One region of the Sporolactobacillus caesalpiniae genome, then DNA from elsewhere that is predicted to be linked to it. Evidence: riboswitches for the same ligand, from Rfam matches in the RefSeq annotation. Region 1 holds a riboswitch; the other holds the start of a gene.

Region 1 (4,999 bases):
CTCTGCTATCTTTTCCGGGTTATTGGTGAGTAACTTAATTTTTGAAACCCCTTCATTTTTTAATAGCCATGCCGCTTGCTCATAGTGTCGTTCATCAGGTAAGAATCCTAAAGCAACGTTCGCTTCATAGGTATCCATACCTTCTTCTTGAAGTTTGTATGCTTTTAGCTTATTTCGTAGGCCAATTCCCCTGCCTTCTTGACGTAAATATAAAACGGCGCCTGTTTTCGCTTCAGCAATTTGTTTCATTGCTTGATCTAATTGTTCGCCGCAGTCACAGCGATGCGAACCAAATACATCTCCAGTCAAACATTCTGAATGAACGCGAATCAAAGGGGGTTCCTTGCTCTTCTTTAAGTCCCCCATTGACAGGACCAGCTGTTCTTTTCCTTCATAGTCTAGGTAGAGCGATAATTTAAATTTACCGTATTTAGTAGGTAATTTGACTGTGACATCGGCAGACTTATTTTGATGCGTTAAATAGTCACTTAACTCGGCAATAGTTATAAAATCGAGTTGCCATTTCCGAGCCAGCTCTTTTAAGTCGGCCGTTCTAGCCATTTTTCCATCTTCTTTTAGAATTTCACAAATATAAGCGGACTCTTCATGAGCCAGTCTTGCTAAATCAACCGCTGCTTCCGTGTGGCCTCTTCTTTTCAAAACGCCCGCATTTTCAGCAACAAGTGGAAAAATATGTCCCGGCCGTAAAAAGTCGCTTGGCTCACTAGTCGGATCAGCGAGCGCCTTTATCGTTTTCGCTCGGTCAAATGCTGAAATGCCTGTAGTCGTATCTTTATGATCAACACTAATTGTAAAAGCTGTTCCAAAGGCATCGGAATTTTCAGCAGTCATCGCATGCAGTGCTAACCGCTGTGCAATCCGCTTTGTTACGGGCGCGCAGAGTAATCCTCGAGCGTTTTTGGTCATAAAATTAACTGCTTCGGGGGTCACTTTACGCGATAACCCGATTAAATCGCCTTCAGCTTCTCTAGTGTCATCATCAGCAACAATGATTAACTTACCTGCTTTTAACGCTTCAACCGCATGTATGATCTTTTCTTCACGCATGATACCCTTCCTCGTTTAAATGAATTGTCGTTCTCAATAGTGACTTCACATATTTACCGACCATATCGGTCTCCAAATTGACGTAATCGCCTTTTACTAAGCGGTCAAAATTCGTATTTTCTAAAGAATGAGGGATCAAAGATATGGTAAAGGTTCCCGGTTTTACATCATCAACCGTCAAACTCGTACCATTGATCGCAATTGAACCTTGTGGAATAATTTCACCTTGTAGTTCTGGTGGGTAATAAAAGGTTAATTTAAGTGAGTTTTCGTACTTCATTTTTTGAATTAATCGAGTGGTTCGATCAACATGCCCAGAGACGATGTGCCCTTCAAATCGATCATCTGGAGACATGGCTCGCTCTAAATTAACGAAAGTGCCTTCTTTCATTCGCGAAAAAGTGGTTTTCTGAAAAGTTGCCGGCATAACATCAACTGAAAAGCTGTCCTTCGCAACAGTCGTTGCCGTCAAGCAAACACCGTTAATTGCCATGCTGTCGCCAATTTTGAAACCGTTTAATCGCTCCGTATCTTCTACAGATACCGTCAACTTGATGTGATGTTGCTGCTTATTCATTCGTTTTATTTTCCCGACCGTTTGAATTAACCCTGTAAACACTTACTTCACCTTCTCACTGACAATTCGTAAATCCTCACCAATACGTTCGATACTTTTGAAGGTCAAATTAGTTTCACGATCGATCATTCCGTTGCCAGAAAACGCTGATAAACCGATACCGCCAATTAATTTAGGCGCGAGATAAGTAATCACTTCTTCATAACAATGCGCTTGCAGAAATTCATGATGAATCTGCGCGCCGCCTTCAACATAGATGGATTGCACCCCTTGCTGGCCAATATCATCCACAATCTTTGGTATTGAGAAATCATCCGTTTGGATAATTCTCACATTATCAGGTACCTCTTCTTGTAATGCACGTTGCGTAAAAATCCAAATCGGCTCCGGATGTTCAAATACTTTAAATGCTTCAAAATGCAATGTCTTCCCGCTTCTGTCTAAGATTATTCGAATGGGTGGATAATCATTGTTTTCACTAGGTAATAAGATGGGATTGTCTGCTAAAATCGTACCACTTCCAACTAGTATCGCTTGATAGTCACGTCGTTCTTCATGCACAAATTGATTCGCCCGTTTACCGGTAATCGCCGTTCGTTCACCTGGTTTAGCTGCTATTTTTCCATCTAAACTAAGGGCTTGTTTCAACACAATATACGGTTTCTTATGCCGATAAAAATAGTTATAGTGCTTATTTAGTGATTCAGCTTCATCAGTGAGACAATTGATTTTCACGTCAATCTGATGGGCTTTTAAAATCGCTGCGCCTTTATGAGCAACAATCGGATTAGGATCGCGTTGGCCAATGACCACGCGCTTAATCCCGCTGTCGATGATCGCTTGTACACATGGGGGTTGTTTTCCGTAATGTGCACAGGGTTCCAAAGTGACATATAAAGTTGAATCGCGCAGTTCTTCGGGGTGAGCGCAATGATCAATGGCCATTCTTTCGGCATGTTTATCACCAAATTTCGCATGATAGCCGGTTGCAATAATGCGATTATTTTTCACAATAACGGCACCTACTCGTGGATTTCTATACGTGTTTCGACCACCTTTTTTAGCCAGCTCAATTGCTTTTTTCATGAACCGTTCATCCAATTGCACGTCCCCCTTTCTTTTAAAGATGCAAAAAGCCCCGTAGTCATCTACGGGGCAACACAAACTAAACTTAGTTTTATTATTATCTAACTAGACCATAGCAAAAAAGATACAATCCTAGTTAGAATTGCAATAATACTAAATTCTTCTCCCATCCAGACTTTAACTGTCGGCTCTAGACTCTCACTAGATCCACCGCAAAATTGCGGGTCACGGACTTTAAGCTTACTTGCTTATTACCGTCGGTCGGGAATTACACCCTGCCCCGAAGAATATATTCAACTTTACTAAGTAATACTAAATCATTACATTTGATCTGTCTACTCTTTAGCTTTTTCAAATGTGCATTACGGATGGCGGATGCTCGTGCATGATCTTGAGTTTCAATGGCTTCGGCAATAGATATTCCGGTAACTATTTTATCCGAAAAAAACCTCCTAAAGTGAATTTTGTTCATTCACCTTAGGAGGTCAATTTCTTCACTTGTTCCACGCAATAAATCCGAAACAGATTTGTTCAACCCCTGTAGAATCGGGCTTATGCTCCAGATCTACTTAATGCTAATAAACATATTCATTAAAACTGATCAATCAGCAATTGTCTTAGTTCATCCAATCCCGGCTGACGCGGATTGGCCGGTGTGCACTGGTCGTTATAAATCAAGTCAACCAATTTATCAAGTGCATCGTCAAATTGTTGCTGCGTCACACCATTGGCCGACAGTTTAGGCACAACATCCAGAGCTTTCATTAAAGTCGCTATCTTATCGCAAAATGCTTCAACCAGCTCTGCATCGCTCGTTCCTTGCATGCCCAATGAACGTGCAATGTCGGCATAGTCTTTTTGACCACGATATACTTCGTAACGAGGGAACGGCGTCCGTTTTACTCTGCCGGAGACACCATTGAAACGAATGACATGCTGCATTGCGATTGAAATGGCCAAACCATGCGGTAATCCAAATTCCCCACCGGTTTTATGTGCAATCGAGTGATTGATGCCAAGGAAGGCATTGGCAAACGCCATACCACCCAAAGTAGCAGCATAATGCATTTTTTCGCGTGCCTGCTCGCCCGAGAGCGTCGGGTTTTTAGGATCATACTTATACGATTCTTCCAGGTTCTCAAAGACAAGTTTAATTGCCTGCAATGACCACGGACGTGTAAATTCAGATGCCATAACTGAAACATAAGCTTCCAAAGCGTGAGACAGTGTATCCAGTCCGGACAAAGCAACGGTTCTTTTCGGAACGGTCATGACAAATTCCGGATCGACAATGGCAATTTGCGGTGTCAGTTCATAATCGGTCAATGGGTATTTAACATGTGTGTTATCGTCTGTGATTACCGCATACGGCGTTACCTCAGACCCTGTTCCGGATGTTGTCGGGATGGCAACCAACTGGGTCTGCGTTTGATGATGGAATTTAACGATTCGTTTACGGATATCAATGAATTTCTGCTGCAGACGCGTGAACAGCTCACTGACTTTTTCATAGCTGTCTAAGAATCCGGGTTCTTGTTCCAGTGAGTACTCATAGATGAAGCGGGCAATTTTAGACGCATCCAGCGCAGATCCACCGCCGATCGCAATGACTGTATCCGGTTGGAACTCGCTCATTTGTTTCGCGATTTCGATCGTCTGCCCCAGTGTTGGATCAGGTCGAACGGTTCCATAGATCGACGTTTTTACCACATTATCTCGAATTTCCAACTGTTCATAAACCTTGTCAACGAAACCAAATTTAACCATTCCCGGATCCGCAACAATAAATGCCCGTGAAACTTTTTCAATGTCCTGGAGATAAGAAATAGCATTTTTTTCATAATATATTTTTTCCGGTAAGCGAACCCATTGCGGACGATTACGACGTTTTGCGACGGTTTTGATATTCAATAAGTCTTCAGTTGATAAGTTATGTGACAATGAATTTTTCCCCCATGATCCTGTTCCTAAAGTCAAGCTTGCACGCAGTGCATCTGTGTAAATATCGCCAATTCCTCCGATTGAATCCGGTTGATTTACTAGAATTCGAGCGGCCTTAGTCTTTTCGCCGTACTCATTGATAAACGGATCTGCCTGTGAGCCGATTTGAATCGCTGCATTGTGTCCTGCTCCTTGGTAATCCAAAAGAGCTGCAATAATTTTAACACCTTGATCACGATCCTTAGCTTTATAAACAGACAGCAGCGGAGAAAGCTTCTCAGAGGAGAGTTTTTCGCCAATGTTCTTCGGGTCAAGCTCAAACAACAT
Region 2 (4,999 bases), on a different contig from region 1:
AATTTATTCAATGAGTATTTCGATTTCAAACGTGGCCTCGATAATGCGCAATCCGTTGGGATCGGTGGAAGCATTGTTAGAGATGGCTTCCATCCGAAAACAATCCTTCGACTTGCACTTATACTCTGTCTTGTCGCTATGCTTATTGGTGTGTTCATCTGCGCGAACAGCAGTTGGTGGATCGCGCTCGCAGGTTCCATTTGTATTCTCACCGGCTATCTCTACTCCGGCGGCCCACTTCCGATCGCCTATACACCTTTTGGTGAATTAGTTTCCGGTTTGTTCATGGGTGTGTTCATCATCTGGATCTCATTCTTTATCCAGACCGGAACGCTGACATTGAACTGTATCCTGATTTCCATACCAATTGGCATTCTTGTTGGCGGTATCAATATGGCTAATAATATCCGCGATCTCTCGGGTGACAAGAAAAAGGGCAGACGCACCTTGCCCATCTTGCTTGGACGTCCTAGGGCAATTACCGTACTTGCCGGTCTATTCACTTTTTCCTATATCTGGGTTATCGGCTTGATGATTCTTAGTGTGGAGTCCGCATGGCTGATCATCGTATTCGCTAGTCTTCCAAAGGCAATTCAAGCGACGAAATTATTTCGCAAGAAAACAAAGGCAATTCAGATGATGCCTGCGATGAAAGCCACGGCACAGATGCAGACTTTATTCGGTATTCTCCTTTCTCTCGGGATCGTTCTCGATTATTTTATCTAACCATCGAAACATACGCCATCGAAAAAGAAAATGTTGTTGCGCAGTTTGAATTGCTGTATACTGAGTATGTAAATTAAATATGATGTTCCTTCAGGGCAGGGTGAAATTCCCGACCGGCGGTATTGGCTATAAGCCAGAGTCCGCAAGCCGCAAGGCAGATCCGGTGAGAAACCGGGACCGACAGTAGAGTCTGGATGAAAGAAGGATGATGTGACAGCGTTTTTTGTATTCCGCGCATACTTTTCGTTGCGCTTTCAGAGCGCCGATTTTCTTGAGCCCAAAGGAACCTTCCTTTGGGCTCTTTTAATTCGGATTAACCATTAAAATCCTGAAGAGATGTCCGGATTTTCCAAATGGTCCAGACTAGAGTCAGAAACGCTGCGCATGATCCCCAATACTATATTTACGGGGGTAATTGTATGAACACTTCATTAAGGAAATTGGTACTTATTTCACTGCTCTCCACGCTTGGATTTTTAATAATGTTAATCGCTTTTCCAATTCCGCTGTTTCCTGTATTTTTAACAATGGATTTTAGTGACCTGCCTGCTTTGATCGGCGCACTTATCCTCGGGCCCGGAGCCGGAATTGCCATTGAGGCAATTAAAAATATTCTGCATGTACTGCTTACCGGTTCACTTACTGTTGTTCCTGTTGGCGAATTCGCAAACTTTGCGGCCGGTTCAATTTTCATTTTGGTTACGTGGGCTTTCTATCGCCGTAAATCAACCGCTCGCTCACTGTTATTCGGTATGTTGTCCGCCACATTAATTATGACCGTAATCATGTCTGTTCTTAACTATTACTTAATTTTTCCAGGATACGCACTTTTCCTTGGTTTTAGCATTGATGCGACCGTTGGGATGGCACAAGCGGCGAACCGAAGTATTCACAGTCTACTCACTTTGATCGTTTATGGAGTCATGCCCTTTAACTTGCTTAAAGGCGTTGTACTTACTTTGATTATGATTCCGGTGAGCGCGCGTTTGAAAAAGTTTATCCAGAAACGTGTTGCTGCCTGAATTCAAATACGATCACGATTAAAACACCCGCGGAAGCAATATCCGCGGGTGTTTTTTTCAATAGTCCGTAGTGTGCGACTCAGCCTTAATATACGTAAGCTGTACCCACAATGATCAACAAAATAAACAGAACAACGATTAAAGCAAAGCTGCCGCTGTATCCGCCGCTTGGAGCACCCATATCGCCACTCGCCTCTCATTCGTTATTTATTGAGCATGTGTCCTTACCCAACACTTCATTTTATGCAAACGACTCATTTTGGTGTGGACACTGGGCGATTATTCCCATGGCTTCTTCAGCGTCAGGTTTTTCGTGAATTTTTTTGTTTCCTGTCTTCGTGCTCTACGGCTCAAATAACGCTTTTCTGCACTTCCAAATAAAAGCTGTTCTTCCTCACTCTCAGGACTCACTTTCGGTACCGGCACAGGCCTGCCGTTATCACCGATCGCGACGAACGTTAGAAAACAAGTCGTACACAATTGACGCGCTCCTGTTCTTAAATTTTCATCGATGATCTTGACGAATACCTCCATAGATGTGTTGTGGCTCCATGTAACAAAAGCCTCCAAGCACACTGAAGAACCGGCATATATCGGCTGCAAAAAATCCACCGAATCAATTGAGGCTGTAACTACTAGACTTCTCGAATGCCGGGTTGCAGCAATAGCTGCGATATTGTCTACATACATCATCAATTTACCACCAAAAAAGGTGCCATGATTATTTGTGTCATTGGGCAATACATGAACTGAAGTTACAGATAGTGATTCTCTTGCCTTCTTTGATTCCATAGTTCTCCCCCATTTTCATTGACCTTCACACAAAATACGCTCAACTTTAGCACGCAATTCCACTGAAACAAAGTGTTATGAATAATAAAGCACTACGTCTTGCATCAAAAAATCGCTTTTTAACTAAAAGTCATGTTTTCAATTTTTATTTTTTCTTCGCTTTTACCGTTCATGAATAGTATAGATGAACAGAGTCTTTGTCGCAAAATCTGTGAAATTTTAATGTCCCAAACAAGTTCCCCCATATTCCGTCATTTTTAATGGGACATATTCCTGAATTTACCGTAACAATCATAAAAAATTCCGAGTATTTTAGCAAAAAAGGTATTGACAAAATGAATAATCTTGATCTCATGTTACATAACTGTAATATTGTTAAAACATGCCTGATATATTCAACGCTTAGAATAGCCCTTGGATGTTAGCCACGGATCATACACGCGGCTGTATCACCTAAGGAGGTTTTTTACTTAATGAATATCATTAAAAGGCTGACTGCAATGACGAGCTTAACCGTGTGTCTGGGTGTGCTGTCACCAACGACCATTGTTTTCGCCAAAACGAACAGTACAAATGATAGTCACATCATGAAAAGTAAGGATCCTGAACAAACAACTCATGCAATTGGGTTTGCAGCGAACACTCCGGCAAGTCAACCAGACAAACAGGAGGTCAACATAATTTTCGGAAACAGTTTGCTTCAGCAAGGCGATTCCGGTGAAGCGGTCGTGAAGCTCCAGAATGAGCTGAAACAACTTGGCTATTACGGCGGAGCTGTTGACGGCGTCATCGGTGATCAGACGATGGATGCGATTGACACCTATCAATCGGATCATAAACGCTCAGATGACGGCATCGTCGGCTCGGACACAAAAACCGTACTCTACACGGTTTACCAGCATACCGATGAAGCAAAAGAAAATCAAGAACGACTTGTTGAAATAAAAGTTCAGGAAAAAAAAGAAGCGAAAGAGCGCGCGCGTAAAGCAGCGGAAGATAAAGCTAAGAAAATTGCAGAAGAAGCTGCGCGTAAAGCTGCAAAGGCTGCGGCAGACAAAGCCGCTGCAGCGAAACCACAGGTCACCAAAACTGCTTACAAGCCTGCGAACACGCAACCGGCTCCCGCAGCTCAATCAGGTCAATCGATTACGGTCGAAGCAACCAGTTATTCACTTGGCGGTCGAACAGCCACAGGGATTGATTTTAGCAGTAACCCGAATGCCCGAGTGATTGCCGTTGATCCCCGCGTTATTCCTCTCGGGGCGCGCGTCATGATTCCAGGTTATGGTGTCTATATTGCCGGCGATACAGGTGGAGCAATCAAGGGAAATCGTATTGATGTCCATTTTGCTTCTCGTGACCAGGCATTAAATTTTGGACGTAGAACGATGACAATTACCGTCCTTCAGTAAGTGAATCAACCAGACTCCCCCGAATTTAACGTGGTGAGTCTGGTTTTTTACTATCACAGGAAGCGGCAACTTCGATGTTGCTCATAGGGAATGAGTGTCGTGTCGTTAGTCAAAGCTCCTTTATTTTCCGGACCGCTTAAACTCGTTTATCAGTGTAAAAAAAAGGAATACACCGATGATCCTACGTCATCGGTGTGTTCCTTTTTTGGTTACATTCTCTTAATTATCAATCCGGTAATGAATCTGCTGCTTTTCACGATGCTTTTCCAACCCAAGATCAACCAGCTTCTCAATCAATTGCTGATAAGGAAGCCCTGTGTGCTGCCAAAGCAGCGGGAACATGCTGAATTGTGTAAATCCCGGCATCGTGTTCACTTCATTAACAATAATTTTCTGATCCTTTTCTCGGATAAATACGTCGACACGGGCGAGTCCGGAAAGGTTTAACGCGACAAAAGCGCGTTTCGCCGTTTCCTCTAACTCCGCCTTCACCTTGTCTGACAGATCGGCAGGAATAACTAAGGTACTGTTGCCTTCCTGATATTTTGACTGGTAATCATAGAACGCTGCGTTTTTTGTAATAATCTCGCCTGGGACAGAAACAGACAATTCATGGTTGCCGATTACGCCGATTTCCACTTCGCGTCCGCTTATTCCTTCTTCAATGATCACCTTTGTGTCAAAAAGGAACGCTTCAGTTATCGCGGCAGAGAGTTCAGGCTCACTCAGACATTTGCTGATGCCGACACTGGATCCACCATTTGCCGGTTTAATAAAACATGGATAACCAATTGAATTTTTCACCTTAAGAATAATCTTTGGTGCGTCGTTTTCCCATTCAAAACGTGAAACGGACACATAATTTGGCCCGGGAATATCATACGCCGCAAAGACATCCTTCATCAATACCTTATCCATCCCTACGCTTGAACCTGCGACACCGGAACCGACATACGCTATATTGAGCAGTTCAAACAATCCTTGAACTGTTCCATCCTCTCCATTTGGTCCATGGAGCAGCGGGAAGACGATGTCCGGCCGTGTACG

What was found. Region 1 has a riboswitch for FMN ahead of ribD (bifunctional diaminohydroxyphosphoribosylaminopyrimidine deaminase/5-amino-6-(5-phosphoribosylamino)uracil reductase RibD). Riboswitches for the same ligand answer to the same signal wherever they lie in the genome.
Region 2: linked by a shared signal. The riboswitch ahead of ABWW58_RS05205 (ECF transporter S component) and the one ahead of ribD (bifunctional diaminohydroxyphosphoribosylaminopyrimidine deaminase/5-amino-6-(5-phosphoribosylamino)uracil reductase RibD) in region 1 are both predicted to bind FMN.

Annotation. Positions count from the first base shown of each region.
Region 1 is NZ_JBEVCB010000004.1:366,894-371,892, forward strand. It holds gene ribA (GTP cyclohydrolase II) at 1-1,068, opposite strand, end outside; gene ABWW58_RS10215 (riboflavin synthase) at 1,061-1,687, opposite strand; gene ribD (bifunctional diaminohydroxyphosphoribosylaminopyrimidine deaminase/5-amino-6-(5-phosphoribosylamino)uracil reductase RibD) at 1,688-2,746, opposite strand; FMN riboswitch at 2,886-3,023, opposite strand; gene adhE (bifunctional acetaldehyde-CoA/alcohol dehydrogenase) at 3,323-4,999, opposite strand, start outside.
Region 2 is NZ_JBEVCB010000002.1:373,013-378,011, forward strand. It holds gene ABWW58_RS05200 (1,4-dihydroxy-2-naphthoate polyprenyltransferase) at 1-726, shown strand, start outside; FMN riboswitch at 809-936, shown strand; gene ABWW58_RS05205 (ECF transporter S component) at 1,146-1,748, shown strand; gene ABWW58_RS05210 (YjcZ family sporulation protein) at 1,834-1,929, opposite strand; gene ABWW58_RS05215 (acyl-CoA thioesterase) at 2,028-2,540, opposite strand; gene ABWW58_RS05220 (3D domain-containing protein) at 3,014-3,952, shown strand; gene ABWW58_RS05225 (D-alanine--D-alanine ligase) at 4,172-4,999, opposite strand, start outside.